2 regions of the Luteimonas sp. RIT-PG2_3 genome follow, and region 1 is predicted to be linked to the other one. Evidence: predicted binding sites of a transcription regulator. Region 1 holds the regulator's gene; the other holds the start of a gene.
The links. The regulator HrcA, encoded in region 1, represses chaperone genes, less so after heat shock. The targets are predictions, from matches to a motif close to TTNGCACTCNNNNNNNNNGAGTGCNAA.

Region 1 (15,508 bases):
ATGCGCAGGCCACGGACGGCGACGGCGCACGCGGTTGCACCGTCGCAGTCGAAATCACCGACCACCAGGATCCGGCGTTGCGCCGCGATGGCATCGGCCAGCAGCGCGACCGCCGTCGACAGCCCGCCCAGGCTGTCAGGCGGCAGCAACTGCGCCAGCCGCGGTCGCGCCTGGTCGAGGTCGTGAGCACCGCGGGCCGCGTAGATCCGCTGCAGCAGTAGCGGCACGTGCGCGGGCCAAGGGCCGGATGGTGACGGCGACGCTTCGCGCCGGCGGATACGACGCACGGTGCTCATGCGAACACGCCGGCCGCTGGCCGCCGCCAGACGCGCCAGCGATCGCCACGCCGGAGCACGCGCGACACCCCGTCCTCGCCGTCGAGGCACAGCTGCTGCAGGCGCCCCTCGCGCAACGCGTCGAACGCGGGTACCAGCCAGTCGCCCTCGAGACGTGCCAGGTCGCGCACCGCGACCAGGTCGAAGGCCTGGCGGTGCGTGGACGGCACGAACCGCTCCGGCAGGATGGCCGCAACGCCCGCGGCGGCGGCCAGGGCCAGCGCAACCTCGTCGTTGGAATGGAACGCCTCGCAGGCGGCTTCGACACGCTCCGGCAGGCGGCCGCCGCCCCAGAACCACAGGGAATTGATCGGCGGCTTGCCGGCACGCGCGCGCGCTTCGTTCCAGGGGTGGTTGTGCAGCACCACCTGGGCCTCGCTCAGCAGGGCCCGCCACTGGCGTCCCTGCGGGCCTTCGATCATGTGGTCGATCAGGTCGGTGCCCAGCGCATCGTCGGGCTCCATGAAGTCCGGCAATGCGGTCCCGGGCGGCAGACGCAGGTACCAGCGGCCCGGCGAACCCGCATCGATGTGCCAGCCGACATCGGCGAACAGCGGCTCCAATGCCGGCAGCAGCGCGTCGGCATCGGCCTGGGCCAGCGCCAGGCCATCGCCGATCGCCAGCAGCCGCGCACCATTGAGGTCGGGACGGACATGGCAGGGATCGGCGCGCACCCAGGTGTCACCAGCAGCGTCGCCACGGTCGTCCAGGCGGGTCAGTGCGGCGACCGCCCAGTGTCCGGGATGGAGTTGGAACTGCCGACGCAACTGCGCCTGCCGACCGGGCTCAAGCGGCCCGGCAAGCGATCCCCGGCCCAGCCACCGTGCCGACGCGACGGACAGGCGCTGCCCGCCAAGACGACGCATGGCAGGCAGCAGCAAGGTGACCTGCATGGGGGGATCAGTCCGGGTAGCTGACGCCAACGACTTCGTATTCGCGGGTGCCACCCGGGGCCTCGATGGTCACGCTGTCGCCCTCGTGCTTGCCGATCAGCGCACGCGCGACCGGCGACGAGATCGCGATCAGGCCGAGCTTCAGGTCGGCCTCGAGGTCGCCGACGATCTGGTACTTGCGCTCCTCGTCGGTCTCGACGTCGGCCAGCGTCACCTGCGCACCGAACACGATGCGCGAGCCGGCATTGAGCTTGCTGACGTCGATGACATCGGCATGCGACAGCTCGCCTTCGAGCTGCTTGATGCGGCCCTCGATGAACCCCTGCTGCTCACGGGCGGCATGGTATTCGGCGTTTTCCTTCAGGTCGCCGTGCGCGCGCGCTTCCGCGATCGCGTTGATCACGGCGGGGCGCTGCACGGACTTCAGTTCGTCCAGTTCGGCGCGCAGTCGCTGCGCGCCCTGCAGGGTCATGGGTGCTCTCATGCTTGCTCTCTTGTTCGATCTCTCGGGCGTCCCTGCGCGATCAGGCCTGCTTGTGCAGTTCCCGATGCAGCTCCTTCAACGACAGCACCGGACCGGTGCCGCGATACTCCAGAGAATGCAGCAAGGCCTTGGCGCCGGCAATGGTCGTGGAATAGGTCACCCGGTGCTGCAGGGCCTCCCGCCGGATCGAGAACGAATCCGAGATCGCCTGGCGGCCCTCGGTGGTGTTGACGATGTACGAGATCTCGCCGTTCTTGATCAGGTCGACCACGTGCGGACGGCCATCGGTGACCTTGTTGATCAGCGTGCAGTCGATGCCGTGCTCGCCCAGCCACTTGGCGGTGCCGCTGGTGGCGACGATCGCATAGCCGCGGGCGACCAGGTCCTGGGCGACCGACAGCACGCGCTGCTTGTCCGGATCGCGCACCGAGACGAAGGCCTTGCCCCCGGCCGGCGGTGCCTTGATGCCGGCCGCTTCCTGCGCTCGCGCAAACGCGGCGCCGAAGTTGCGGCCCACGCCCATGACCTCGCCCGTCGAGCGCATCTCCGGCCCAAGGATCGGATCCACGCCCTGGAACTTGGCGAACGGGAAGATCGCTTCCTTGACCGAGAAGTAGTCCGGCACGATCTCTTCGGTCGCGCCCTGCTCGGCCAGCGTCTTGCCGGCCATGCAGCGTGCGGCGATCTTGGCCAGCGGCATGCCGGTGGCCTTGGACACGAACGGCACCGTGCGCGACGCACGCGGATTCACTTCCAGCAGGTAGATCGTGGAGCTGCCGTCTTCGTTGGGCTGCACCGCGAACTGGGTGTTCATCAGGCCGACGACGTTGAGCGCCTTGGCCAGCGCGACGACCTGCTCGCGCAGGGCGGCCTGGGTCGCGGCATCCAGCGAGTACGGCGGCAGCGAGCACGAGGAGTCGCCCGAATGCACGCCCGCTTCCTCGATGTGCTCCATGACGCCGCCGATCAGCACGTTGCCGTCCTTATCGGCGATGACGTCGACGTCGACTTCGACGGCGTTGTCCAGGAAGCGGTCCAGCAGCACCGGCGAATCATTGGACACCTTGACCGCGACGCGCATGTAGCGCGCGAGATCGGAGTCGGCATGCACCACTTCCATCGCGCGCCCGCCGAGCACGTAGCTCGGGCGCACGACCAGCGGATAGCCGATCTCGCGCGCCAGCACCAGCGCTTCCTCAGGGTTGCGCGCGGTGCGGTTCGGCGGCTGCTTCAGGCCCAGGTCGTCGACCAGCTTCTGGAAGCGCTCGCGGTCCTCGGCCAGGTCGATCGAATCGGGCGAGGTGCCGATGATCGGCACGCCATTGGCTTCCAGCGCGCGCGCCAGCTTCAGCGGGGTCTGGCCGCCGTACTGCACGATCACGCCCTTGGGCTTCTCGAGATCGACGATCTCCAGCACGTCTTCCAGCGTCAGCGGCTCGAAGTACAGGCGGTCGGAGGTGTCGTAATCGGTCGACACGGTCTCCGGGTTGCAGTTGACCATGATGGTCTCGTACCCGTCCTCGCGCAGCGCCAGGGCCGCATGCACGCAGCAGTAGTCGAACTCGATACCCTGGCCGATGCGGTTGGGACCGCCGCCGAGCACGATGATCTTGTCGCGGTTGCTCGGCTGGGCCTCGCACTCGTCCTCGTAGGTCGAGTACAGGTAGGCCGTCGTGGTCGAGAATTCAGCAGCGCAGGAGTCCACGCGCTTGTAGACCGGGCGCACGCCGAAGGCCTTGCGCAGCGCGCGCACGGCCTGCTCGTCGGTCTCCAGCAACTGCGCCAGGCGCACGTCGGAGAATCCCTTGCGCTTGAGCGCGCGCAGGCGTGGACCGTCGATGGCGTCCAGACCGGCGGCCGCGACGTCGTTCTCCATCGAGACGAGTTCTTCGATCTGGTCGAGGAACCACGGGTCGACGAACGACAGCGCGAACACTTCCTCGACGCTCATGCCGGCGCGGAACGCATCGGCCAGGTGGAACAGGCGCTCCGGGCCCGGCTCCTTCAGCTCGCGGCGCAGCGTGGTCATGTCGGCTTCGCTGGCCAGGTCCAGGCCGGTCGGGTCGAAGCCGACCTTGCCGGTCTCCAGCCCGCGCAGGGCCTTCTGCATCGATTCCTGGAACGTGCGGCCGATCGCCATGACTTCGCCGACCGACTTCATCTGCGTGGTCAGGCGGGCATCGGCCTGCGGGAACTTCTCGAACGCGAAGCGCGGGATCTTGGTGACCACGTAGTCGATCGCCGGCTCGAACGATGCCGGGGTCAGGCCGCCGGTGATCTCGTTCTTGAGTTCGTCCAGCGTGTAGCCCACGGCCAGCTTGGCCGCGACCTTGGCGATCGGGAAGCCGGTGGCCTTGGAGGCCAGCGCGGACGAACGCGACACGCGCGGGTTCATCTCGATGACGACCACGCGACCGGTATCGGCATTGATGCCGAACTGCACGTTGGAACCACCGGTATCGACGCCGATCTTGCGCAGCACGGCGATCGAGGCGTCGCGCAGGCGCTGGTATTCCTTGTCGGTCAGGGTCTGCGCCGGCGCGACGGTGATCGAATCGCCGGTGTGCACGCCCATCGGATCGAGGTTCTCGATCGAGCAGACGATGATGCAGTTGTCCGCAGTGTCGCGGACCACTTCCATCTCGAATTCCTTCCAGCCCAGCACCGACTCCTCGACCAGCACTTCGCTGGTCGGCGACAACTCGAGGCCGCGGCCGACGATGTCGACCAGTTCTTCGCGGTTGTAGGCGATGCCGCCGCCGCTGCCGCCCAGCGTGAAGCTCGGGCGGATGATCGTCGGGTAGCCGACGCGGGTCTGGATGTCGAGCGCTTCTTCCAGCGAATGCGCGACTTCGGCCTTGGGGCATTCGAGGCCGATCTCACCCATGGCGACGCGGAACAGCTCGCGGTCCTCGGCCATGCGGATCGCATCGCGCTTGGCGCCGATCAGCTCGACGTTGTACTTCTCCAGCACGCCGTTGTCGGCCAGGTCCAGCGCGCAGTTCAGCGCGGTCTGGCCACCCATCGTCGGCAGCAGTGCGTCGGGCTTTTCCTTGGCGATGATCTTCTCGACCGTCTGCCAGTTGATCGGTTCGATGTAGACGGCGTCGGCCATCTCCGGGTCGGTCATGATCGTCGCGGGATTGCTGTTGACCAGCACCACGCGATAGCCCTCGTCGCGCAGGGCCTTGCAGGCCTGGGCGCCGGAGTAGTCGAACTCGCAGGCCTGGCCGATGACGATCGGCCCAGCGCCGATGATGAGGATGGTTTTAAGGTCGGTGCGCTTAGGCATGGGGGCGGTTCTCGGCTTGCTGGTTCTGCATCAGCGCGACAAAACGGTCGAACAACGGGGCGACATCGCGCGGGCCCGGGGAGGCCTCGGGGTGCCCCTGGAAGCTGTAGGCCGGCGCATCGATCAGTTCGATGCCCTGGTTGCTGCCGTCGAACAACGAGCGGTGGGTGACGCGGGCATTGGCGGGCAGCGTGGCTTCGTCGATCGCGAAACCGTGGTTCTGCGACGTGATCATCACGCGACCGCTGTCGATGTCCTGCACCGGGTGGTTGGCGCCGTGGTGGCCGAACTTCATCTTCAGCGTCTTCGCACCCGCGGCCAGGCCCAGCAACTGGTGGCCCAGACAGATGCCGAACAGCGGGATGCGGCGCTCGATGAAGACGCGGATCGCGGCGATCGCGTAGTCGCAGGGTTCGGGATCGCCCGGACCGTTGGACAGGAACACGCCGTCAGGCTGCAGCGCCAGGACCTCGGCGGCCGGCATCTGCGCGGGCACTACGGTCACGTCGCAGCCACGCTCGGCGAGCATGCGCAGGATGTTGCGCTTCACGCCGAAATCGTAGGCCACGACCTTCCACTTGCGCGCGCCGTTCTCGAACACGCCGCTGTCCAGGTCCAGGCTGCCCTCGGTCCAGTGGTAGGACGTGCGGGTGCTGACTTCCTTGGCCAGGTCCAGGCCCTTGAGGCCGCTGAACTTGCGTGCCGCTTCGATCGCCTGGTCGACATCGATGTCCGCGCCGGCCATCAGCGTGCCGTTCTGGGCGCCGCGGTCGCGCAGCATCCGGGTCAGCTTGCGGGTGTCGATGTCGGAGATCGCGACGATGCCACGCGACTTCAGCCACTCCGGCAGGGCCACCTGGTTGCGCCAGCTGCTCGGACGGCGCGGAACGTCGCGCACGATCAGGCCGGCCGCCCAGGGCTGGCTGGCTTCGTCGTCCTGTTCGGTGATGCCGGTGTTGCCGATGTGCGGATACGTCAGCGTGACGATCTGGCGGGCATAGGACGGGTCCGTCAGGACTTCCTGGTAGCCGGTCATTGCGGTGTTGAAAACGACTTCGCCAACGGACAGGCCGTCCGCGCCGACGGAGCGCCCTTCGAATACGGTGCCGTCTTCGAGGGCCAGAATTGCGGTATGGGTCACCAACGTTCGCCTACGTGAGGTTGCAAGAAACCACCGGAGCGGTCAGGACCGGTCCGGAGGCGTGAGGTATCAGGCGAGCGGGAATTGTACCGATGCGACCCCTGCCGCGCCAGAGGAAATGACGCGGATTTGCATGCGACCCGCCGCAGGCGGGTCTACAGCAGGTCGCGCAGGCGGTACTGGCCGGGGGGCCGGGCGGCCAGCCGGACGGCGGCATGCAGGGCGCCGCGGGCGAAAATGTCGCGGTTGGTGGCGCGATGGATCAGCTCGATGCGCTCGCCGGCGGTGGTGAACTGGACCAGGTGCTCGCCGACGATGTCGCCGGCCCGCAGGCTGGCGTAGCGGGCCTCGGCGCCGCCGGCGCGGGCGGACTCGCCCAAGGCCAGGGCGGTCCCGGAGGGCGCATCGAGCTTGCGGGTGTGGTGGGCCTCGACGATGTCGCAATCCCAGCCTTCGAGGGCGGCGGCGGCCCGCTCGACCAGCTCGTTCAGGATCGCCACGCCGAGGCTGTAGTTGGCGGCCCACAGCAATGGAATGCGCGCCGCAGCGTCGGCCAGGCCGACGCGCTGGGCGTCGCTCAATCCGGTGGTACCGGACACGAAGGCGGCCGCGCGCTGAAGGCACAGGTCGCGGATCGGGTCGAAGGCTTCGGGCAGGCTGAAATCGATGGCGACATCGAACGCCGGCACGCCGGCCAACTCGGAAACCGCGAACTGCGGCACGCCGTCGACGACACGCTGCCCGACCTTGCGCGACACCGCGGCAACGATGGTGCAGTCGCTGCGCTCCGCGGCCAGTCGCAACAGCGCCTGGCCCATACGGCCGGACGCACCATGGATCAACAGTCTGACGGGCGATGGATTCATCGCGTCAGGCTAGCGGGCGGGCATCGAATCGACAAGCCTGCTCTATGAAGCCTGCTCGACAAGCCTGATGCGCCTGGCCGACTCGACAGGCCGCTCCCGGATGCCGCCCCTGTCAGGACGACACCATCCGGTCCCAGAAGCCCTTGACGCCATCGATGAAAGTGCTCGAGCGCGGCGAATGCCGGCGCGCGTTCTCGCCGGAGAACGTCGACTCGAACTTCTCCAGCAATTCGCGCTGGTCCGGAGTCAGGTTCACCGGAGTTTCGACGACAACCTTGCAGTACAGGTCGCCGGTGCTGCGGCTGCGCACGGACTTGACGCCCTTGTCGCGCATGCGGAACACCTTGCCTGTCTGAGTTTCCGCAGGCACGCGGATCTCGACCTCGCCACCCAGGGTCGGCACGCGCACGCTGTCGCCGAGGGCCGCCTGCGAGATGCGGATCGGCACCTCGCAATGCAGGTCGTCGCCGTCGCGCTCGAAGATCGCATGCGGACGCACGCGCACTTCCACGTACAGGTCGCCCGGCGGCGCGCCGGCCGGCCCGGCCTCGCCCTCACCGGTCAGGCGGATGCGGTCGCCGGTATCCACGCCGGCGGGAATCTTGACCGACAGCACCTTCTCTTCCTCGATGCGGCCGGCGCCCTTGCACGACGGGCACGGGCTCTTGAAGCTCTGGCCGCGGCCGTGGCAATTCGGGCATGGCTGCTGCATCGAGAAGATGCCACGCTGGAAGCGCACCTGGCCCCTGCCCTGGCAGGTGTCGCAGGTCTCCAGCTTGCCATCCTCGGAGCCGGTGCCGTTGCAGGGTTCGCATTCGGCCAGCGTCGGGATCTCGATGCGCTTCTCGACGCCGGAGACCGCTTCCTCGAGATCCAGCTCGAGCGCATAGCCGACGTCCGCACCGCGACGCGGGCCGGCGCGGCCGCCACCTCCACCACCGAAGATGTTGCCGAAGATGTCGCCGAAGATGTCGCCCATGTCGGCGCCGCCGAAGCCGCCCGGGCCGGCGTTACCGCCGCCCATGCCGTGCTCGAACGCCGCATGGCCGTGCTGGTCGTACATGCGGCGCTTGCCGCCGTCGGCCAGGACCTCGTAGGCCTCCTTGCATTCCTTGAACGCAGCCTCGGCATCCTTGTCGCCGGGGTTGCGGTCAGGGTGATGCTTCATCGCGCAGCGACGGTAAGCCTTTTTCAGCTCTTCCTCGCTGGCGTTGCGGGCCACGCCCAGTACTTCGTAATAGTCACGTTTGCTCATGGGGCCCGGAATCAGGAATCGGAAATGGGGAATCGTCAAAGCCTGCGCGCCGGCACGGCCGCGCCTTTTCGGATCCGGAAACGGGAACCGGACAGACCGGAGCAGCGAAGCGAAGCTGCGCCCCTCCGATGTCCGATCCCCTATTCCCGATTCACTGCTTCTTGTCGTCGTCCTTGACCTCGGTGAACTCGGCATCCACGACGTCGTCGTTCTGCGGAGCCGCGTTACCTTCGGCCGGGGCACCCTCGCCCGGCTGCTGGGCCGCCGCTGCGAACAGCGCCTGCGCGGCTTCTTCCAGCGCCTTCGACTTGGCTTCGATCTGGGCCTTGTCGTCACCCTTCATCGCGGTCTCGACATCGGCGATCGCCGCTTCCACGCGGCCGATCACGTCGCCGGGCACCTTGTCGCCGTTGTCCTTGATCGCGGTACGGGTCCCGTGCACCAGCGCATCGGCCTGGTTGCGCGCGCCGACCAGCTCATGGAATTTCTTGTCTTCCTCGCGATGCGCTTCGGCATCGGCGACCATCCGCTGGATCTCGTCGTCCGACAGACCCGAGCCGGCCTTGATCTCGACCTTCTGTTCCTTGTTGGTCTTCTTGTCCTTGGCGGTCACGTGGACGATGCCGTTGGCGTCGATATCGAAGGACACTTCCACCTGCGGCATGCCGCGCGGCGCGGCATCGATGCCCGACAGGTCGAAGCGGGCAAGCGACTTGTTGAAGCGGGCCTGCTCGCGCTCGCCCTGCAGCACGTGCACGGTCACCGCGGACTGGTTGTCCTCGGCAGTCGAGAACGTCTGCGAGGCCTTGGTCGGCACCGTGGTGTTCTTCTCGATGATCTTGGTGAACACGCCGCCCAGGGTCTCGATGCCCAGGCTCAGCGGGGTCACGTCGAGCAGGAGCACGTCCTTGACGTCGCCGGCCAGCACGCCGCCCTGCACCGCGGCGCCGACGGCGACCGCCTCGTCGGGGTTGACGTCCTTGCGCGGTTCCTTGCCGAAGAACTCAGCCACCGCGGCCTGCACCTTGGGCATGCGGGTCTGGCCGCCGACCAGGATCACCTCGCTGATGTCGCTGGCACGCAGGCCGGCGTCATTGAGGGCGGTGCGGCAGGGATCGATGGTCTTCTTGACCAGGTCCTCGACCAGGGCCTCGAGCTTGGCGCGGGTCAGCTTGATGTTCAGGTGCTTCGGACCGGATGCGTCGGCGGTCACGTACGGCAGGTTGACCTCGGTCTGCTGCGACGACGACAGCTCGATCTTCGCGCGCTCGGCGGCGTCCTTCAGGCGCTGTAGGGCCAGCGGATCCTTGCGCAGGTCGATGCCCTGGTCCTTGAGGAACTCCTCGACCAGGTAATCGATGACGCGTGCGTCGAAGTCTTCGCCGCCCAGGAAGGTGTCGCCGTTGGTGGCCAGCACTTCGAACTGCTTCTCGCCGTCGACTTCGGCAATCTCGATGACCGAGACGTCGAAGGTGCCGCCGCCCAGGTCATAGACGACGATCTTGCGGTCGCCACCATCCTTGTCCAGGCCATAGGCCAGCGCGGCCGCGGTCGGCTCGTTGATGATGCGCTTGACGTCCAGGCCGGCGATCTTGCCGGCGTCCTTGGTCGCCTGGCGCTGGCTGTCGTTGAAGTACGCCGGCACGGTGATGACCGCCTCGGTGACCTTCTCGCCGAGGTAGTCCTCGGCGGTCTTCTTCATCTTCTCGAGGATGCGCGCGGAGACTTCCTGCGGCGACAGCTTGCGGCCATCGCTGGTCTCGACCCAGGCATCGCCATTGTCGTGCGCGCTGATGCCGTACGGCACCAGGTCGAGGTCCTTCTTGACTTCGGCGTCGGTGAACTTGCGGCCGATCAGGCGCTTGACGGCGAAGAAGGTGTTCTTGGGGTTGGTGACGGCCTGGCGCTTGGCCGATGCGCCGACCAGGACTTCGCCGTCCTTGGTGTAGGCGACGATCGAAGGCGTGGTGCGGTCGCCCTCGCTGTTCTCGATGACCTTGGCCTTGCCGCCGTCCATGATCGCCACGCACGAGTTGGTCGTGCCCAGGTCGATGCCGATGATCTTTGCCATTGCGGAATTCCCTCTGAATCTTGTCTGTGGGGCGGCCGATGCCGCCGATGTTCGGTATCTGGGGTCGGCTGCGGACGGTTCAAGCGTCTGCAGCCTCGTGGCCTGACCGGCGCCACCGGCGTTGCCGGATGCGGGCCGGTCGGGACCGGGTCAGTCGTGCTTGGCGACGGCGACCAGCGCCGGACGCAGCAACTGCTCGTTGAGCAGGTAACCCTTCTGGAAGGTGTCGAAGACCTGGCCCGGGGCCACCGCCTCGGTCTCGATCGCGCTCATCGCCTGGTGATGCTCGGGATTGAAGGCCTCGCCACGCTTGGGCGCGACTTCGATCAGGCCGTTGTTCGACGAGATCCGGGTCAGTTCGCGCAGCGTCAGCAACACGCCATCGCGCAGCGGGCCTTCGTCCTTGATCGCGGCCAGCGCGGCTTCAAGACCGTCGAAGACCGGCAGCAGGTCGCCCAGCAATTGCTTGTTGGCAAACAGGCGGGCTGTGCGCACGTCGCGTTCCATGCGCTTGCGCTGGTTCTCGAGGTCGGCGCGCTCGATCAACGACTGCGCCTTGACCTGCTCCAGTTCCGCCTTCAGGGCCTCGATCTGGGAATGCGTGTCGCCGCTTTCCTGGTAGGTGTCTTCCGGCGCAGCCGCGCCTTCCTGGATGGATTCTGTGTTCATGTCCTGTCGGGTTGCAGGCGGTCGCGGAGCCGCCGATCCGCCAGCTATGGGGCCGTCCGCAGAGGATTCAAGTCAATCGCGTGACAGGCGTGGCGTCGAAGCAGGGCCGCAACCGGCACGATCGCGCCCCGATCCGTGCCTACAGCGGCCATCGTCGCGACCGGGACGCGCGCGCGCCCTGCCCGGCTGGCGCCGGCACCGGACGGCTTGCGACACCGGTTCGCAGATCAGCGGATCAGGTCGGTTGCTCCGGCCGGTCGATCAGACTGGTTCGCCAGGCCAGTTGACTCGGTCAGTTCGGCGGACCGAGCGCCGCCCCCAGCGCATCGGCCGTGGCCTGCACGACCGGGATCACGCGCTCGTAGGCCATCCGGGTCGGCCCGATGACGCCGAGCACGCCGAGCACCCGTCCACCGGCCGAATACGGCGCAGTGACCAGGGATACCCCTTCCAGCGGGGCCAGCCCGGTCTCCTCGCCAATGAAGATGCGGACCCCGGGCGCACTGATGGTCCGCTCCAGCAACTGCAGGATCTCACGCTTGCGCGAGAACGCTTCGAACAGGTCGCGCAGGCGGTCGAGGTCGCTGAGGTCCTGCACGCCGATCAGCTTGGTCTGCCCGGCTACCAGCATGTCGTCGTCGTTGGGCGCCAGCGCCTGCTCGGCCAGCTCGACGGTCCGCGACAGCAACTGCTCCATTTCGTTGCGGGCATTGCGCAGTTCCTGCACCAGGCTGACGCGGATGTCGGCCAGCGGCCGGCCGGCGAAATGCTGGTTGAGGTAGTTGGCGATGCGTTCGAGCTCGCCGGCGTCATAACTGCGACGGGTCTGGATGATCCGGTTCTGCACGTCGTTGTCGGCAAATACCAGGATCGCCATGACCCGCTGCGGGTCCAGTGCGACGAAGTCGATATGACGGAACGCGAACTGCTCGCGCCGCGGCACCGACACCACGCCAACGAAATGGGTCATCGCCGACACCAGCTCGGAGGCGCTGCCGATCAGCGACTGCGTGCCGCTGCCGCCCGGCAGCTCGCTGCGCAGCCGGTTCAACTCGCCATCGGGCAAGGGCTGCACCTGCAACAGGGAATCGACGAACACCCGATAGCCCTGGGCGGTCGGAATGCGCCCGGCCGAGGTATGCGGCGTCGACAGCAGGCCGCTGTCCTCAAGATCGGACAGGATGCTGCGGATCGTGGCCGGACTGACATCCAGGCCGGCATGCCGCGCCAGCGTCTGCGATCCCACCGGGCCGCCATCGCGGATATGCCGGGCGATCAGCGTGCGCAGCAGCTGGCGTGCACGGGGATCGAGGTCAAGGTCGGCCGGGGGCTGGATCATCCGGATGATAGATAGCCTGATCGCCTGCGCGGCGCAACAAGCGCGGTGCGAGACCGGTCGGGCCCTCAGATACCCGCCCGCCGGCCCTTGGAGATTCCGGCGCCAGCGTCTCAGCAACTGCGCCGGAAGCCTCTACAATGCGCCCCCATGCTGAAACGACTGACCATCCACGATTTCGCCGTCGTCCGTGCCGCCGAACTGGAGTTCGGCCCCGGCATGACGGTCATCTCGGGCGAGACCGGTGCCGGCAAATCCCTGCTGGTCGACGCCCTGGGCTTCCTGTCCGGCCTGCGTGCCGATAGCGGGATGGTCCGCCACGGTGCCGAGCGCGCCGAACTGCATGCCGAATTCGCGATCGACGACACCCCGGCCGTCCAGGCCTGGCTGGCAGAGGCCGAGTTCGATGACGGCCTGGCCTGCGCGCTGCGCCGGACGCTGCGCGCCGATGGCGGCTCGCGGGCCTGGATCAACGGTCGCCCGGCGACGCTGTCGCAACTGTCGGAACTTGCCGGCCTGCTGGTCGAGATCCACGGCCAGCACGAGCACCAGGCCTTGATGGCGCGCGGCAGCCAGTTGGGCCTGCTCGACGCCTTCGCCCGGCATGCGCCCTTGCTCGAAGCGGTTGTGGCCGCCGCCCGGCAGTGGAACGCCCTGCTGCGCGAACGCGACACCCTGTCGCGGACCGGCGACGTCTCTGAACGCATCGACTGGCTGAAGCATCAACTGGCCGAACTGGCCCGCGAAGACCTGCGACCGCAGTCGATCACCGACACCATCGCGACGCATCGCCGGCATGCGCATGCCGCCGGCCTGATCGCGGCCTGCGACGGCGCCCTGGCCAGCCTTGGCGGCGAAGACGGTCCCTCGATGTCGCGCCAGTTACAGCAGGTGCGCGGCGAGCTGGCACGCGAACAGCAGCACGACAGCCGCCTGGCCGATGTCGACGCGATGCTGGACGCTGCCCTGATCCAGGTCGACGAAGCCCTGCTGCTGCTGCAACGGGTCCGCGACGACCTCGAACTCGACCCCTCGCAGTTCGACGAACTCGAAGCCCGCCTCGGCCGCCTGCATGAACTGGCTCGCAAGCACCGCGTCGGCGTCGATGAACTGGCGGAGAGCCAGACCCGGTTCCAGGCCGAACTCGAGGCCCTGGCCGATGCCGGCGTCCGCCTGCAAAGCCTGGACAAGGACATCGCCAAGGCCCGCGAGCTGTGGCGGGCCGCGGCCGACCGCCTCACGGCGTCGCGCACCGCCGCCGGCGCCGCACTGTCGAAGGCGACTTCGGTACTGATCGGCGAGCTCGGGCTCGGCGGCGGCCGTTTCGAAGTGGCCTTCGAGGCCAACGAGGGTGATCGCCCCGACCCGCAAGGGGCCGAGCGCGTCGAGTTCCTGGTGTCGGCCAATGCCGGGCAGCCACCGCGCGCCTTGCGCAAGGTCGCGTCCGGCGGCGAACTGTCGCGCATCTCGCTGGCGATCGAAGTCGCGGCGCTGGGCATGGACACGGTCCAGACCATGGTGTTCGACGAAGTCGACTCCGGCATCGGCGGCGCGGTCGCGCAGATCGTCGGCCAGAAGCTGCGGGCGCTGGGCAGGCAGTGCCAGGTGCTGTGCGTGACCCATCTGCCGCAGGTCGCCGCGCAGGGCCACGCCCATTACCGGGTTAGCAAGGCGCAGGCCGAAGGCATGACCCAGAGCGCGGTACAGGTGCTCACGACCGGAGAACGCGTCGAGGAACTGGCGCGGATGCTCGGCGGCGTCGATATCGGCAAGGAAGCGCGCGCGGCCGCCAAGCGGCTGTTGACCGAGGTCGACTAGGCGGCGCGAGGTCGAACCCGGGGCATCTCCCCCGGGTGAATAACGGTCAAACGCTCAGACGGTCAAACGCCCACACCAACACAGGCCCGGAACGAGGCGCCTCAGCGCTTCTTGCGCACGTAGAGCACCAGCGAGTGCTCTTCGAGGATGTAGCCGTGCTTGTCGGCGATCTCGCGCTGCAGGGCTTCGATCTCGGCGCTTTCGAACTCGATGATCTTGCCGCTATCGACATCGACCATATGGTCGTGATGGCCGCCGCGGTCGAGCTCATAGACCGCATGCCCGCCTTCGAAATTGTGCTTGAGCACCAGGCCCGCGGCTTCGAACTGGGTCAGCACGCGGTACACCGTGGCCAGGCCGATTTCATCGCCCTGGTCCAGCAACTGCCGGTAGATGTCCTCGGCGGTCATGTGCTGGCGCGGGGTACGCTGCTCGAGCAACTCCAGGATCCGCATCCGGGGATGGGTGACTTTCAATCCAGCCTTGCGCAGGTCCAGCGATTCCATCACGAACTCCGTTGATGCCAGACACGATCAGGGTCACATGCCTTTGGCGCTTGTCGTTTACGGGCGGTTTAGCGCCAGCCGCCCGAATCCCATCAACGACCGGTTGCGGCAGCCGGAGGGAGTGTATCATCAGGTGGATACCCGTCACCCTGCGTTGTCCATGACCAAATACCTCATCGTGTTGTCCGTTGCGCTCGCCACGTCCGGCTGCGGGCTGCTGTACAAGCAGCCGATCTACCAGGGCAACCTGATCGAAAAGACGGCGGTCGACCAGTTGCAGGCCGGCATGCCCAAGCAGCAGGTGCTGACCCTGCTGGGCTCGCCGTCGATCGCCGATCCATTCCACCACCAGCGCTGGGATTACACCTCGACGCAGCGGATCAACCGCCGCGGCCAGGTCGAGATCAAGAACCTGACGCTGTGGTTCGAAAACGACGCGCTGACCAAGTGGGAAGGCGACTACTTCCCCGAGCAGGACCTGGAACTGTCGGAGCGGATGCGCAAGTTCGGCAACCTGCCCAAGGAAAAGGGCCGTCGCCGCTGATCGAGGCAGATGCCGCGCCTGCCGCAGCAGGACACCATCGACAGATCCGCCCCGGAAGGCCGTGCATTCAGCGCGGCCTTTTTTGTTGTCCGTCCTTCTGCCCGGAGCGCCCCTCGCGCTGGTCGAGCGCGCGCCGGCGCCGGGCCTCCTTGGGGTCGATCACCAGTGGGCGCAGCAGCTCCAGCCGGTCGCCGTCGCGCAGCGGCGTCTCCAGCGACACCCGCTCGCCATACACCGCATAGCCGGCGATCGCCGGATCCTGCAGCCCCGAAGCGGCCAGCGCATCGGCGACCAGCGC
Region 2 (15,508 bases), on a different contig from region 1:
CACCGCTGGTGTTCGATCTCTACGATCGCTGGAGCGGCCGTGCGATCGGTGGCTGCACGTATCACGTGGCGCATCCGGGCGGCCGCAACTACGACAGCTTCCCGGTCAACGGCAACGAGGCCGAAGCCCGCCGGCTGGCGCGCTTCCTGCCCAGCGGGCACACACCGGGACCGTACCGGCTGGCCGCGGAAACGGTCTCGCCCGAGTTCCCGCACACCCTGGACCTGCGACGCCGGATGCGACAATAGCCGCCGATGGTTGCCGCCACCTCCCCCGCTGAAGACGACAGCCTGCTGTCGCGCTATCGCCCGCTGCTCGGCGGCGCCGACGAGATGCTGTCCGACGATGGCGCGTTGCGTCCGGCCTGGCGCGATTTCGTCAGCATGCTCGAGGCGATGCCGGCCGAGGAACTCGACACCCGCTTCGCGCGCGCCGAGCAGTACGTCAAGGATGCCGGCGTCTATTACCGCGCCTACGACAGCACCAGCGACGCGCCCGAACGCGCGTGGCCGCTGGCGCCGGTCCCGGTGCTGCTGGACGAGGACGACTGGACTCTGATCCGCCAGGGCCTGGTGCAGCGCGCCGACCTGCTGGAGCACATCGCGGCCGACCTGCACGGCCCGCAGCACCTGGTCCGCGACGGCCTGCTGCCGCCGGAGCTGGTCGCCGGCAACCCGGAGTTCCTGCATCCGCTGGTCGGCATTGCGCCGCGCGGCGGGCATTTCCTGCATTTCTGCGCATTCGAACTCGGGCGTGGTCCCGATGGACGCTGGTGGGTGCTGGGCGACCGCACGCAGGCGCCGTCGGGTGCGGGATTCGCGCTCGAGAACCGCGTCGCCACGCTGCGGGCGTTCCCGGATCTGCCCGAAGGCGTGCACGTGCACCGGCTCGCGGGGTTCTTCCGTCGCTTCCGCGATGCGCTGCAGGAACTGACCGGCGATCCCGCGCGCGCGGTCGCGATCCTGACGCCGGGACCGAACAACGAAACCTATTACGAGCACGCCTGGATCGCGCGCTACCTCGGCATCCTGTTGCTGGAAGGCGAGGACCTCAGCGTCCGCGACGGCCAGCTGATGGTGCGCACGGTGTCGGGCCTGCAACCGATCAGCGTGCTGTGGCGACGCCTCGATGCCGCCTTCACCGATCCGCTCGAGCTGCGTCCGGATTCGTGGATCGGCACGCCGGGCCTGGTCGGCGTGCTGCGCGCGGGCAATGCATCGATCGTCAACGCGCTTGGCAGCGGCCTGCTGGAAACGCGTGCGCTGGCGGCGTTCCTGCCCGGCATCTGCCGTGCGCTGCATGGCGACGAGCTGTTGCTGCCGGGCATCGCGACCTGGTGGTGCGGACAGGACAGCGCACGCGAACAGGTCATCGCCGACCTCGACCGCATGATGATCGGTCCGGCGCTGTCGACGCAGCTTCCGCACGACGACATGCAGGCCACGCTGCTGGCCGGCCAGCTCGATCCCGACGACCGCGCGCACCTGCTGCAGCGCCTGCGCGACGAGGGTGGGCAATGGGTGGCGCAGGAAGCGGTGACGCTGTCGACGACACCGGCCTACATCGATGGCCGGCTGGAACCGCGTCCGTTCGTGCTGCGCGCATTCGTCGCACGCACCGCGCAGGGTTGGGACGTGATGCCCGGCGGGTTCGCGCGCGTCGGTGCGCATACCGACAACCGCGCGATCGCAATGCAGCATGGCGGCCAGGCCGCGGACGTCTGGATCGTCAGCACGCGCCCGGTCAGCCAGGACACCCTGCTGCCGATGCGCCAGCCCACGCCACGCAGCGCCGGCACCAGCGAGCTGCCCAGCCGCGCGGCGGAAAACCTGTTGTGGCTCGGCCGCTATGCCGAGCGCAGCGAAGCCATCGCACGCGTGCTGCGCGCCTACCATGCGCGCCTGGCTGAACAGGCACAGGGTCAGGCGCCGCTGCTGGAGTTGCTGGCCGCGCACCTGCTGCAACTCGATGTCGCGGTCGAGCAGCCGATTCCCGAAGGCCTGCTGCGCAGCATCGACGGCGCCGCCACCAGCGCCGGACGCATCCGCGACCGCTTCTCGCCCGATGGCTGGTCCGCGCTCAACGACCTGTCGCACACCGCCTATCGCTTCTCGCGCCAGATCCGCCCCGGCGACGACGCCAGCCGCGCCGCGACCGTGCTGCTGCGCAAGCTGGCGGGCTTCTCCGGCCTGCTGCACGAAAACATGTACCGTTCGACCGGCTGGCGCTTCCTCGAGATCGGTCGCCGCATCGAACGTGGACAGCAGATCGCGCACCTGCTCGCGGAAACCGTGCGCGACGACGCGCCCGAAGGCCTGCAGCAGGCGGTGCTCGAGATCGGCGACAGCGTGATGACCTGGCGCAACCGCCATGGCGTGCAGGCCGGCCCGCTCAGCGTCATCGAACTGCTGGCGCTGGATCCGGCCAATCCGCGTTCGGCGAGGTTCCAGATCGACGTGCTGAAAGATGAGTTCGCACGCTTGCCGGCGCATGTCCACGGCGCCGCGCTGCCGTCGTTCTCGCGCGAGATCCTGCGCCTGCACACCAGCCTGTCGATCCGCGATGCCGACAGCCTCGGCGCCGACGACCTGGTCGCGCTCGGCAACGACATCGGCAACCTGTACGACCAACTGGCGCGGACCTACTTCGGATGAGCGGCCGTCGATGAGATACGACGTCCGCCTGCGCCTGCGCTACGTCTACCAGCACACGGTCGCCGACAGCCGGCAGCTGGTGCGCGTGGTCCCGCGCAGCCTGTCCGGCATCCAGCAAGTCCGCGAGACCCTGCTGCGGATGACACCGATGCCGACCGAGCGCAGCAGTTTCGACGACTTCTTCGGCAACCAGGTCGTCTCGGTCGCACTGCGCGACCCGCACCAGGAACTCGACCTGGAGATGCGTGCGCTGGTCGATGTCGAGCGCGGCCCGGAGGGCCCCGACCTGTCACCCGCGCTTGAGGACCTGCAGGCAGCGCTGCGCGGACAACGCTCGCTGGCCGCCGATGCGCCCTGCCATTACCTGCCGGCCAGCCGGCGCGTGCTGCTGCTGTCGCGGATCACCGCCTACGCCGCGCGCAGCCGACTGCACCCGGACGGCAGCGAACGCAGCGTGCTTGCGCTCGCGCAACACCTCAACCAGCGGCTGCGCGAGGACTTCGCCTACGACCCGGAAGCCACCGAGGTCGATACGCCGCTGGCGGAAGCCTTCGACATGCGTCGCGGCGTCTGCCAGGACTTCAGCCACATCATGATCGCGGGGCTGCGCGGGCTCGGCATTCCGGCCGGCTATGTCAGCGGCTTCCTGCGCACGATTCCACCGGAAGGCCAGCCACGCCTCGAAGGCGCCGATGCCACCCATGCCTGGGTCCGCGTCTGGTGCGGCGAACAGATGGGCTGGCAGGAACTCGACCCCACCAACGCGATCCGTGCCGGCAACGACCACATCGTCATCGGCCACGGCCGCGACTACAGCGACGTCACCCCGATCCTCGGCGTCCTCAAGACCTCGGGCGCGCATGAAGCGAGCCAGGCCGTCGACGTGATCGCACTGGACGCCTGACGCAGTCGAAGCGAGGACATCCGCAGGCGCCACCGCGCGGTCGCGCCCCTGTCCGCGCGCCCGGCATCGACGCGCCGCGACATTATCCTCGCCGCATCAGGCCGCCCGCTCCACCCGCAATGCGCGCCGCGCACGCACGGCTGTCGCCAGGCGTTCGAGCACGACAACCGACGTATCCCAGTCGATGCAGCCATCGGTGATGCTCTGCCCGTAGACCAGCGGTTGGCCGGCGACCAGCGCCTGCTTGCCGGCGACCAGGTGGCTTTCGATCATCACCCCGACGATGCGGTGTTCGCCGGCCTCGAGCTGGTGCGAGATGTCGTCGACGACCTTGGGCTGGTTGTCGGGATTCTTGCCGCTGTTGGCATGGCTGGCATCGATCATCAAGCCGGCAGGCAGGCCGTTGGCGACCAGCAGGCGCGCCGCCGCGTCGACGCTGGCGGCGTCGTAGTTGGGCTGGCTGCCGCCGCGCAGGATCACGTGGCAGTCCGGATTGCCGGCGGTCGCCGCGATCGCGCTGTGCCCGTCCTTGGTGACGGCCAGGAAATGATGCGGATGCGAGGCCGCGCCGACGGCGTCGACCGCGATCCGGACATCGCCGCTGGTGCCGTTCTTGAAGCCGACCGGGCACGACAGTCCCGACGCCATTTCGCGATGCACCTGGCTCTCGGTCGTGCGCGCGCCGATCGCGCCCCAGGCCACCAGGTCGGCGATGTACTGCGGCGAGATCGTATCGAGGAATTCCACGCCGGCCGGCAGGCCCAGTCGGTTGATGTCGCGCAGCAGGCCGCGCGCGACGCGCAGGCCCTTGTTGATCTGGAAGCTGCCATCGAGGTCGGGATCGTTGATCAGGCCCTTCCAGCCGATCGTGGTGCGCGGCTTCTCGAAATACACGCGCATGACGATCTCGAGCGCATCGCCGAGCGTGTCGCGCAGCGGGCGCAGGCGCTGCGCGTATTCGATCGCAGCGTCGGGATCGTGGATCGAACAGGGGCCGACGACGACAACCAGGCGGTCGTCGCGACCATGCAGGATGTCGTGGCAGGCCGCGCGCGCGGACGCCACCGTCGTGGAGGCCTCGTCGTCGCAGGGCAGGTCGGTCAGCAGTTGTGCGGGAGACACCAGCGGTTCGAGCTTGCGGATGCGCAGATCGTCGGTATGTGGAGGCATGTCGAGGTCTTCAGTACGGGAATCGGGAGGAGGAGACAGTCGGGAAAACAGGCAACAAAAAAGCCGCCAGGTTCGCTGGCGGCTTTCGGGAATGCGTCTGAAGGGTTTCTTCAGCGTGAGCGCAATCCTTCCTCCGCCTGTGGCTTTGGAAAGTAATACCAAGCAAAGTAGTTGGCGCGGACTGCGTTCATGGGGCGTATTGATAACACAGGGCTTGCGGACCGCCAACTGTTTCAGTCGCAACTTGACCGGCATCGACGGCAGCACGGCCAACGCCGTGTGCATGGCCGATCAGGGCGCTCAGGGCGAGCCGCGCGCCGGCCAGCGCAGCCGCGCGATCAATCCTCCGCCCGGCCGATCCAGCAACTGCACCTCCCCGCCATGCCGTCGGGCAGCCACCTGCGCGACCGCCAGCCCGAGCCCCACGCCGCCGGTGTCGCGATTGCGCGACGCCTCGTGACGCTCGAACGGCTGCAGCAGGCGTGCCTTGTCGGCTTCGGCAATCCCCGGCCCGCGGTCGGCGACATCGATGATGATGTCGCCTGCCTCCTGCCGCAGCGACAGCTCGGCCTGCCCGGCGTAGCGCGCGGCATTGTCGATCAGGTTGTCGACCGCACGCCTGATCAGCAACGCATCCAGTTCCAGCGTCCCGATGATCGGACAGTGGATTTCCATGGCGATACCACGAGCCCGTGCATGCTGCGCGCAGTCGCCCAGCAGCGCACACAGATCCGTCGCCTGCCGCTGCGGGGGCTGCAGCTCGCCGCGCGCGTAGTCCAGCACCTGGTCGATCATCAAGGTCATGCGCTCGATGTCGGACACCATGCGTGCCGCCTGCTCCGGCGGCGCGCTGTCCGCGCGCAGGCGCAGCCCGGTCAACGGCGTGCGCAGGTCGTGCGCGACCGCCGCCAGCATGCGCGTGACCGTCCCGGCCTGGTCGCGCAGGCGCTGGCGCGCCGCATTCACTGCGTCGGCAAGGTCCTGCACCTCGCGCGGCCCCTCGCGCGGCAATGATGATGCGGACTGCAGCGAGAGCGTCGTGCTCGCATCCGCCAGCCGACGCAGCGGGCGCGTCAGCCGCAAGGCCAGCCATGCCGCCAGCGGCGCCAGCAGCACGGCACCCGCGAGCAGGGCCCACAGGACCTGTCGCCGCCACGACGCCAATCCGCTGTAGTCCGGGCCAACGACAAGCCAATGGCCATCGGCCTGTCGTACCGCCAGCTCGAAGGCCGGCCAGCGCAGCTCCGGCAGCAGCAACGCCGGCTCCAGCCCTGCGCCCCTCGCCTGATGCGCATCCAGCAACCGCCCCTGCTTGATCACCTGGACCTGCACCGCGGCCGGGTCCACGGTCTGTCGCCAGACCGCGCGTACCTGCGACTGCGGACGTTGCAGCTGCTCGGCGACGACGGCCGTCAGCCACGCATTGCCGGTGCCCTCCGGAGGCTGCGGTTGCCGCCAGCGGCGCAGCCCTACGTCGTTGCCACGGCGTTCGCCGCGCATGACCTGCAGGGCCTCGCCCAGATTCATCTGCGGTGCCTGCGGGCTCGGCAGCATCCAGACGACCGCAAAGCTGATCGCCTGCGAGACCAGCAGGGTCGCAAGCGTCAGCAACGCGACCCAGGTCGCCGTGCGCCAGGGCCGGTTCCCCGCCGGGCGCTTGTCGTCGTCGAGCGGCCGGCTCATCTGCGCGTTACTGTGGCGGCGAAACGATAGCCCTCGCCGCGCAGGGTCTGGATCAAGGCCTCGCCGCCATGACTGGCCTGACCGAGCTTGCGCCGCAGGCGGCTGATCGCCAGGTCGATCACGCGGTCGAACGGCTCGCTGTCGTCGCCACGGGTCAGACCCATCAGCTGATCCCTGCTGAGCACCCGCCCCGTGCGCTCGACCAGCACACGCAGCAACGTGAACTCTCCACCGGTCAGCGCCACCTCGCCGCCATCGGGCGCCAGCAACACACGATGCTGCGGACGCAGGGTCCAGCCATCGAAGCGCAGTGTGTCGCCACCGATGTCGGCGTCTGCGGTCCTGGTCGCGCGCCGTAGCAGCGCGCGCACGCGCGCCAGCAGTTCACGCGGATCGAAGGGCTTTGCCAGGTAGTCGTCGGCGCCCATCTCCAGCCCGATGACCCGGTCGGGCGTGGTCGCCATGGCGCTGAGCATCAGGATGGGCATGCCGCGCGCCTGCATCCGCCTGCAGACCGACAGCCCGTCCTCGCCGGGCATCATCCAGTCCAGCACCAGCAGGTCGCTGGGGCGTTGCGCCAGCAAGGCGTCCATCGTCGCGGCGTCGGCCGCAACCCGGACCTGGTAACCGTGCAGGCGCAAGCACTCGGCGATCGCATCACGGATGCTGGCATCGTCGTCCACGACCAGGATGTCTTCGGCTGGGCTCATGCATGGGCTCCCGTGCCCGGATTATCACGCCGGTTTGTATCCACACTGTATCGGCCGGGTCGCCGCCCCGTACTGGGGCAGACTGCAACGGACATCCTGCCGATACAGGGCGCCGATGCAATGGCCGCCCCTGAAGGAGAATCCAGATGCGAACCACCGTTTTGTCGTCGATGCTGTCATTGCTCCTGCTCTGCGGCCCGGCCGGCATGGCCCATGTCCATGCAGACACCCCGCACAGCACCGCGCAAGACCACGACATCCCGATGTGGATGCAGGGCGGGCATCCGACCGTGGCGGTGCAGGTGAACAACAGCGTCGAGCCACTGCACTTCGTCATCGACAGCGCCGCCGGTGCGACCGTCATCGACGAGACGACGGCGCGCCGTATCGGCCTGGAAGATCCCACCGCGGAAGGCGTGGCCGTCGAGGGGGCCACCGATCGCAGCGCGCTGCTGCGGCGCAGCCGGGAGGCGCACTGGCGGGTCGGCAGCCTGTCGTTCCACGCGGCGGCCATGCAGACCGACCTCAGCCGCCTCGGCCGCGCGAGCCCGCGCCGCATCGACGGCATCCTCGGAAACGACATCACCCATGCCTATGACGTCACGTTCGACATCGTCGGGCAGCGGGTCACGTTGCAGCCACCCGGCACCTTGAAACTCGACAGCGCCTGCGCAGCCAACGCACTGCCCCATCGCGACGCCTCGATGGCGCATTTCGGCTTCGTGGTGATGCAGTTGGGTACGCAGAAGATCGATGCTGTCGCGGTCATCGACACCGGCGCCGCCCAGACGATCCTCAACGGCGCCGCGGCGAACGCGCTCGGGCTCAGCACTGATGGCAGCGATCAGCGCCTGCGCGTGCGCGAGACGGGCACGCGTGGCCTTGGCGAACGCGCCATCGAGACCTGGCTGTACACGCTGCCGTCGCTGGCGATGGGACCGTGGGCGCACGCGCCGCTGGAAGTCCGCATCAGTGAACTGCCGGTCTTCGCCTCACTCGGCCTGAAGGAGCGCCCGGCCTTGATCCTCGGCGCCGACGCGATGCTCGATGCCCGGGTGCAGATCAGTGCAGGTGCGGCACATATCTGCCTGCGCTGACGTGGAAGGGAAGCGGACGCCGGGTCAGTGACGCCTGCTTTCGGACACAAAAAACCCCGCCGTGAGGCGGGGTCCTTTTGATTGCGATGGCACGACGGGCGTCGTGCGGCTGGATCAGAAATCCATGCCGCCCATACCGCCCATGCCGCCGCCCGGCATCGCCGGCTCGTCCTTCTTCGGCAGCTCGGCCACCACGGCTTCCGTGGTGATCGCCAGGCCAGCGACCGAGGCCGCGTGCTGCAGCGCCGAACGGGTGACCTTGGTCGGATCCAGGATGCCGAACGCGATCATGTCGCCGAACTCGCCGGTCGCCGCGTTGTAGCCGAAGTTGCCTTCGCCTTCCTTGACGCGGTTGACGACCACCGACGGCTCTTCGCCGGCGTTGGCGACGATCTCGCGCAGCGGGGCTTCCAGCGCGCGACGGGTGATCGCGATGCCCAGGTCCTGGTCGGTGTTGGCACCCTTCAGGCCGACGACGGCCTTCAGCGCGCGGATCAGCGCAACGCCGCCGCCCGGGACCACGCCTTCTTCCACCGCGGCACGGGTCGCGTGCAGGGCGTCTTCAACGCGGGCCTTCTTTTCCTTCATCTCGATCTCGGTCGACGCGCCGACCTTGATCACCGCAACGCCGCCGGCCAGCTTGGCCACGCGCTCCTGCAGCTTCTCGCGGTCGTAGTCCGAAGAAGTCTCTTCGATCTGCGCCTTGATCTGCTTGATGCGCGACTCGATCGCACCGGTGTCGCCGGCGCCGTCGATGATGGTGGTGTTTTCCTTCGAGATCTGGATCTTCTTGGCGCGGCCCAGGTCGTTGATCGTGGCCTTCTCCAGCGACAGGCCGACTTCCTCGGACACTACGGTGCCACCGGTCAGCACGGCGATGTCTTCCAGGATCGCCTTGCGGCGGTCACCGAAGCCCGGCGCCTTGACGGCGGCGACCTTGACGATGCCACGGATGGTGTTGACGACCAGGGTCGCCAGCGCTTCGCCTTCGACTTCCTCGGCGACGATCAGCAACGGCTTGCCGGCCTTGGCCACGCCTTCGAGCACGGGCAGCAGGTCGCGGACGTTGGAGATCTTCTTGTCGTGGATCAGGATGAAGGGGTCGTCGAATTCAACCTGCTGCGACTGCTGGTTGTTGATGAAGTACGGCGACAGGTAGCCACGGTCGAACTGCATGCCCTCGACGACGTCGAGCTCGTTCTCCAGGCCCGAACCTTCCTCGACCGTGATCACGCCTTCCTTGCCGACCTTCTGCATCGCTTCGGCAATGATGTTGCCGATCGACTCGTCGGAGTTCGCCGAGATCGTACCGACCTGGGCGATCGCCTTGTCGTCGGCGGTCGGCTTGGACAGGTTCTTCAGCTCGCCGACGGCGGCCTTGACGGCCTGGTCGATGCCGCGCTTGAGGTCCATCGGGTTGATGCCGGCGGCCACGGCCTTCAGGCCTTCGCGGATGAACGCCTGGGCCAGCACGGTCGCGGTGGTGGTGCCGTCACCGGCGATGTCGGAGGTCCGCGACGCGGCTTCCTTGACGATCTGCGCGCCGATGTTCTCGTACTTGTCGGCCAGCTCGATCTCCTTGGCGACGGACACGCCGTCCTTGGTGATCGTCGGGGCGCCGAAGCTCTTCTCGAGCACGACGTTGCGGCCCTTCGGGCCGAGGGTGACCTTGACCGCGTTGGCCAGGGTGTTCACACCCTTGAGGATGCGGGCGCGGGCGTCTTCGCCGAAGCGGACTTCTTTGGCTGCCATGTTGGTGAAACTCCGAAAATTTGGAATGGGGACGTGAGAAAGGTCAGAAGCAGGAGCGACATCGCGGCGGAATGGAGATCAAGGCAGTGCCTGCTCCATCCCGGCCGTCGATCGGTATCAACCGATGACAGCGAAGATGTCGTCTTCCTTGACCACCAGGAATTCATTGCCGTCGAGCTTGACCTCGGTGCCGCTGTACTTGCCGAACAGGACCTGGTCGCCGACCTTGACCTTCGGGGTGCGGGTGCTGCCGTTGTCGAGCGCCTTGCCTTCGCCGACGGCGACGACTTCACCCTTGATCGGCTTCTCGGTGGCCGAATCCGGAATCACGATGCCACCGGCGGAGACTTTCTCTTCTTCGGTGCGCTTGATGACGACACGGTCGTACAGCGGCTTGATGTTGCTCATGGTCAATCCTTTAAGTGATTGATTGGATGGAAAAAGTTGGGCGATGTTAGCACTCGTTGATGACGAGTGCCAGCACAGCGGCCGTGAAAACCCCGGCGCACCGGGATGGTCGGAAGATGGGCGCCCCTCGGGGGGTTTCAAGGGGACGCCGGAAAAATTCCTGCCGACAGCGCCGTACGCCGGCGTGCGGTCGTTGCCCTGCCGGCCCGCATGCCCACAGGCAGGCAGCCCTGACAGGCCGGCCCTGACCTGTCGCGTCAGCCCAGGCTCGACGCGCGTACGCGATCAGGGCCTCGCAACCGCCGTACCCTGCGGACCGGCGTCGCGGAACCACGGGCGTGGCAAGGACCGCTGTCGCGGCCAGGTCTCGTCAAGCGAGCCGGCGTCGTAGAGACGGCCGTTCTTCATCACCGACTCGATCGCCTGGCTGTTGCGGATGTCGGCCAGCGGATCGCGCGTCAGCACCAGCAGATCGGCGAGCTTGCCGGCCTCGAGGCTGCCCAGTTCGCCGGCACGCCCGATGACGCCGCTCGACCCCAGCGTGGCCGCCCGCAGGACCTCGTGCGGTGTCGCGCCGCCCGACGCATGCGCCTCCAGCTCCCAGTGGTAGCCCACGCCCTGCATCTCGCCATGGCTGCCGACACCGATCCGGCCGCCGGCACGCTGCACCGCGGTGACGTCGCGGGCGAAGCGCGGATAGTCCTGGTCCTGCGGCCGCGACCAGCGCCGGTACTCGGTCTTGGCCTGCACCACGTCGCCGGGGATGAAGCGCCGCACCTTGGGATCGTCCTGCGGCAGGTGCGCGATGATCATCGCGTCCAGCGCCTGGCGCCCGCCGTACAGCACCTGGAGGGTCGGCGTATAGGAAATGCCGCTCCCGGCCAGCAGCGCGATGACGTCCGTGCGCAAGGGCGACACCGGCAGCGTGTGCTCGTTGCCGGCAAAGCCGTCGACGGCATGACTCAGGTTCAGGCGCGCATCGCTGGCGCCCTCGGTGGTCGGCAGCATGCCCATCGCATGCGCGGCTTCGATGAAGGCCCGCCGCTGCGCGCGGTTGCCCATCATGTAGGCCTTCACGTTGCGGGTGCGGTAGTGGTCGCGATAGCGCGCCAGCACCGCGCGCGCATCGTCGGCGCTGTCGATGCCGCTGTCGACGAAGACCCCGGGGCCGGTCGAATACGCGCGCGGTCCGACCATCAGGCCTGCATCGAGCAGGTCCTGGTAGGCGAACACGTCGGCGGTGAACGACTGCACGTCGAGCCCGCTGGTCACGCCATAGGCGAGGTTGGCGAGGAACTCCCAGGGTTCGGGATCGAGCACCGAGCGGCGGATCCCGAACCAGTGCGCATGCGTGTCGATGAAGCCCGGCAGCAGCCAGCGTCCGGAGACATCGCGGATCTCCACGCCGTCGGGCAATGGGAACGATCCGCGTGTGCCGATCGCGGCGATGCGGTTGCCGACGACCAGCACGTCGGCACGCCGGATGACCTCGTCGCCGCGCATCGTGATCGCGTTGCCGCCGCGCAGCAGCAGCGCGCCGGCAGGTTGGTCACGCGGCATCTCGACGCTGAGCTGCTGCGCGCGGGCCTTCGCTTCCGCGCTGCCGGCAGCCGCGCCGCGCTCGACATCGGCCAGGGCCACGCGATGGTAGGTCGACCCGACCATCCAGGCGATCGCCTTGCCGCCGTCGATCCAGGCGAACGCGTCCGCGCCGACGCGCGTCAGTGTCGTCCAGCCCGGCCCGGGACGGGTCAGGTCGACGTCCGGCGTAGCGCCGGGTTTCGCCGGCGCCGGGACATCGACCAGGAACAACTGCGAGGCCGCGCGCGCCAGCGCGCGCCGGCCGTCGGGGTGCAGCCGGACCTCGGCCACCGGGACCGGCACGCCGACATACTGCGATGGCGAACGCTGGCGCACCGCCAGCAGGGGATCGGGCTCGCCACCCGCGAGCGGGATCGAGACCACGGCCTGTCCGGAGTAGACCTGCAGGCGGCCGCGTGCGCGGTCGTACTGCAGCGCACGCGCACCCGCAACCTCACCCAGCCGCGTCTGCGCGCCATCCGCCGCGATGCGGACCAGATCAGTCGGTAGCGACGGCGCGAATTCGGTCGGTGCCGATACCCGCGCATGATGGCTGGCGCGCAGCACGACAAGATCGCCCTGTCCGTGTCCAGTGCCGACGGGCAGGAACATCGGCTCGCTGTAATACGCCGCCACCTGCGTGCGCTGCCCTGGCGGCTGCGTGCCATCGGCGGCCACCGTCCAGACCTGCCCACCCTCGCGCGGCGACCAGGTCACGTAGGCAATCATGGCGCCATCGGGCGACCAGGCCGGATGCCAGGCATGCACGCCGGAGGTCTCCAGCTTGCGTGGCGCGGTTCCGCGTTCGAGGTCGTGCACGTACAGCGCTCCGAACGCAGTGAACGCCAGCTGCTGGCCGTCGGGCGACAACGCCGGCGACTGCAGCAGGCGCGCACGCACGGGACCGGTCTCTTCGCTGGATTCGATATGCAGGTCCGGCCCGATCTCCAGCGCCACCCGCGTCGAGAACGGCAGCGGTGTACGCGTACCGTCGAGCGCGATGGTCTGCAGTCCGCCTCCGACCGCGACCAGCACGGCGCTGCCGTCCGGCAGGAAACGGTAACCGGGCAACAGGTCGGCGTAGTAGCCGCCCTCCTGTCCATCGGGATCGAGCGGCCAGCTCAGCCAGCGATCCTCCGACGTCTCCAGGTCGCGGATGCGCAGGCCGGTGCGGCCTTCGCTGCGGCTGGCGTAGACCAGCTTGCGCCCATCGCGGGACAGCACAGGCTTCATCGCGCCACCGGGCAATTGGATGAAGCCTGCATCGTCGCCGGTCTTCAGGTCGTGGCGCATGATCGACCAGGTATCCGGATTGACCTTGTCCGACCAGGTCGTGCCGCGCTTGCTGGCGTAATACAGGTAGCGCCCCTGCGGCGACACCGCGACGCCGAGCGCATTGCGCCGGCTGTCGAAGGATTCGTGCCCGGCCGGCTGCGCCGACACCACCTTGACCGGCTTGCCGCCCGACAGGTCGTAGCGGAACAGTTCGAACGCCAGCAGCGGCGGCATCGTCCGCGATGCATAGACCGAGGTGCCGTCGGCCGACCAGGCCGGTGAAGCGAAGAACTCGACGCCGGTATCGAACGACAACTGCCGCGGCTGGCTGCCATCGCTGCGGGCCACCCAGACATTGTTGCTGCCCGAGCGGTCGCTGAGGAATGCGAGCTGCGTGCCATCGGGCGAGAACACCGGGCTGGTCTCATGCGCAAGGCCGGACAGCAGCGGCGTCGCGTCACCACCCCCGATGTCCATGCGATGGATCTCGCCCAGCACATCGAACACGATCGTGCGTCCATCCGGCGAGACGTCGTGCGCCATCCAGGTCACTTCGCTGGTCTGCACCTCGAACGGGCGCGACTGCGGCAGCGAGGTCAATCCTTCGCTCGCGCTGGCGTGCGCGCCGGCCAGCAGCGTCAGCACGAGCGCAATAAGGCGAAGCCCATCGCCGCCAAGCCTCCGCGGCGTCGTGGCCCTGCCGATGTCATTGCCGACGTAGACCTTGCTGGCGTGGACCTTGCTCGGGTGAAGATTGCTCGCGTCAATGTCGCGACAGTTCTGGGCATGGCCGGCGCGGCCGGCAAGCGGGACACATGCGTGCAAGGCACGACCTCGGACGATGGCAGGAGCTACCGATGATAGTCGCGGATCATCGGATTGCAGGCCACGCGCGCGGACAGCGACCCGATCGCGGCCCGCGTTGACCCGATTGCGCGTGCACAGGGGTCGCGAGGCTCGCGTGCGCCGACGCGCATCACCTTTTCATCGCGCGGGGATCAACGTGTTGCGGTCACGGTGCAAGCGGATCGCACCGGCCCGCGCAGCGCATCAGGCATTGAAGTCCCGGCTGCCGCCTTGCGCGTCAGCGATCGACTGTTCCTGTCGTCAACCGGTGCTGCAGTCAAACAGTGCCGCTGCCCACCGGACGAACGCAATCGCCGATCAGAACCGCCAGGCGGCCTGCAGCATGGTCTCGCCGTCATTGGGCTGGTGGATGCTGGCGTTGGAGATGTGGCGGGCCAGCAGCGAGAAGTGGCTCCAGCGCCAACCGATGGTGCTGACGAACTGCGGATTGCCCGACAGCGCATCGGTCTGTCCGACCTGCAGGCCGACACCGAAGCCGGCGGTCAGTCCGCTCGGGCGCTCGTAGCGCAGGCCACCGTGGAAGACGCCGGCGTCTTCCTTCAGGTCCAGCCGGGTGTTGTCACGTCCGCGCACATAGATGCCGCCGACTTCCCAGCGCAGCGTGCCGCCCTTGAACTCGCGCCACTCCGGCAACCAGGCCACGGCCGCGACTGGCGTGGATTCGTTGTCACGGGTGAACGACATGCCAAGGCCGACTTCGACATTGTCCTGCGCCGAGGCGGGCGCGAGGGCAGACACGGCGGTGGCAAACGACAGGAGCAATCCCGACATCAACAGGGCAGAGGCGCGCATGGGCGTGGACAGACAGGTAAGAAGGCGAAATTATACTGCCGAGTTCACTATTTGTTGCAAGCCCGCTCGGCGCCATCGCTGGAACACTGCTTCCAGCCGCAATGGCTTGGCACCACCCGCGTGCCGACGGGCTGCTCCCGCCGAGGTCGGCTACCCTATCGGTCCCCTTCCGCATCGCTGTATCGCCCTTGTCTGCCCTGATCTGCTTCTGCGCCTGCCCGGATACCGACACCGCCGACCGTCTCGCCCGGACCCTGGTCGAGGAGCGGCTGGCGGCCTGCGTGCAGCGCCTGCCCGGCGTGCGCTCGGTGTATCGCTGGCAGGGCCAGGTCGAATCGGCCGACGAGCACCTGCTGCTGATCAAGACGGCCCCGGCGCAGTGGCCGGCCCTGCAGGCGCGCGTGCTGGCCCTGCATCCGCACGACGTGCCGGAACTGATCGCCGTCGAGACGGCGGCGGGCTTTCCGCCCTATCTCGACTGGATCCAGGCGCAGACCGGAGCCGCCGCATGAGACCTCGCATGATCGGGAACACGACCGCCGGTATACGACGCCTGCGACCGGGCTGGCAGGCCGCGCTCGCGGCCGTGCTGCTGGGCCTGTTCGCGCCGGCCGC

Region 2: groES (co-chaperone GroES) is a predicted target of HrcA. The motif match lies at 10,425-10,451, and genes of this name have one in related genera.

The regions. Positions count from the first base shown of each region.
Region 1 covers NZ_JBUBPF010000009.1:147,388-162,895, reverse strand. The annotation lists gene recJ (single-stranded-DNA-specific exonuclease RecJ) at 1-296, opposite strand, end outside; gene ACYX7E_RS14505 (phosphoglycerate mutase) at 293-1,228, opposite strand; gene greA (transcription elongation factor GreA) at 1,236-1,700, opposite strand; gene carB (carbamoyl-phosphate synthase large subunit) at 1,753-5,004, opposite strand; gene carA (glutamine-hydrolyzing carbamoyl-phosphate synthase small subunit) at 4,997-6,145, opposite strand; gene dapB (4-hydroxy-tetrahydrodipicolinate reductase) at 6,301-7,011, opposite strand; gene dnaJ (molecular chaperone DnaJ) at 7,124-8,266, opposite strand; gene dnaK (molecular chaperone DnaK) at 8,418-10,337, opposite strand; gene grpE (nucleotide exchange factor GrpE) at 10,488-11,006, opposite strand; gene hrcA (heat-inducible transcriptional repressor HrcA) at 11,299-12,345, opposite strand; gene recN (DNA repair protein RecN) at 12,493-14,160, shown strand; gene fur (ferric iron uptake transcriptional regulator) at 14,262-14,666, opposite strand; gene ACYX7E_RS14450 (outer membrane protein assembly factor BamE) at 14,827-15,210, shown strand; gene ACYX7E_RS14445 (RnfH family protein) at 15,278-15,508, opposite strand, start outside.
Region 2 covers NZ_JBUBPF010000006.1:198,712-214,219, forward strand. The annotation lists gene ACYX7E_RS12035 (transglutaminase family protein) at 1-248, shown strand, start outside; gene ACYX7E_RS12040 (circularly permuted type 2 ATP-grasp protein) at 255-2,654, shown strand; gene ACYX7E_RS12045 (transglutaminase family protein) at 2,665-3,558, shown strand; gene ACYX7E_RS12050 (3-deoxy-7-phosphoheptulonate synthase) at 3,655-4,728, opposite strand; gene ACYX7E_RS12055 (sensor histidine kinase) at 5,029-6,339, opposite strand; gene ACYX7E_RS12060 (response regulator) at 6,408-7,121, opposite strand; gene ACYX7E_RS12065 (aspartyl protease family protein) at 7,268-8,218, shown strand; gene groL (chaperonin GroEL) at 8,333-9,970, opposite strand; gene groES (co-chaperone GroES) at 10,088-10,378, opposite strand; gene ACYX7E_RS12080 (amidohydrolase family protein) at 10,664-13,879, opposite strand; gene ACYX7E_RS12085 (acyloxyacyl hydrolase) at 14,399-14,893, opposite strand; gene cutA (divalent-cation tolerance protein CutA) at 15,082-15,405, shown strand; gene ACYX7E_RS12095 (protein-disulfide reductase DsbD family protein) at 15,414-15,508, shown strand, end outside.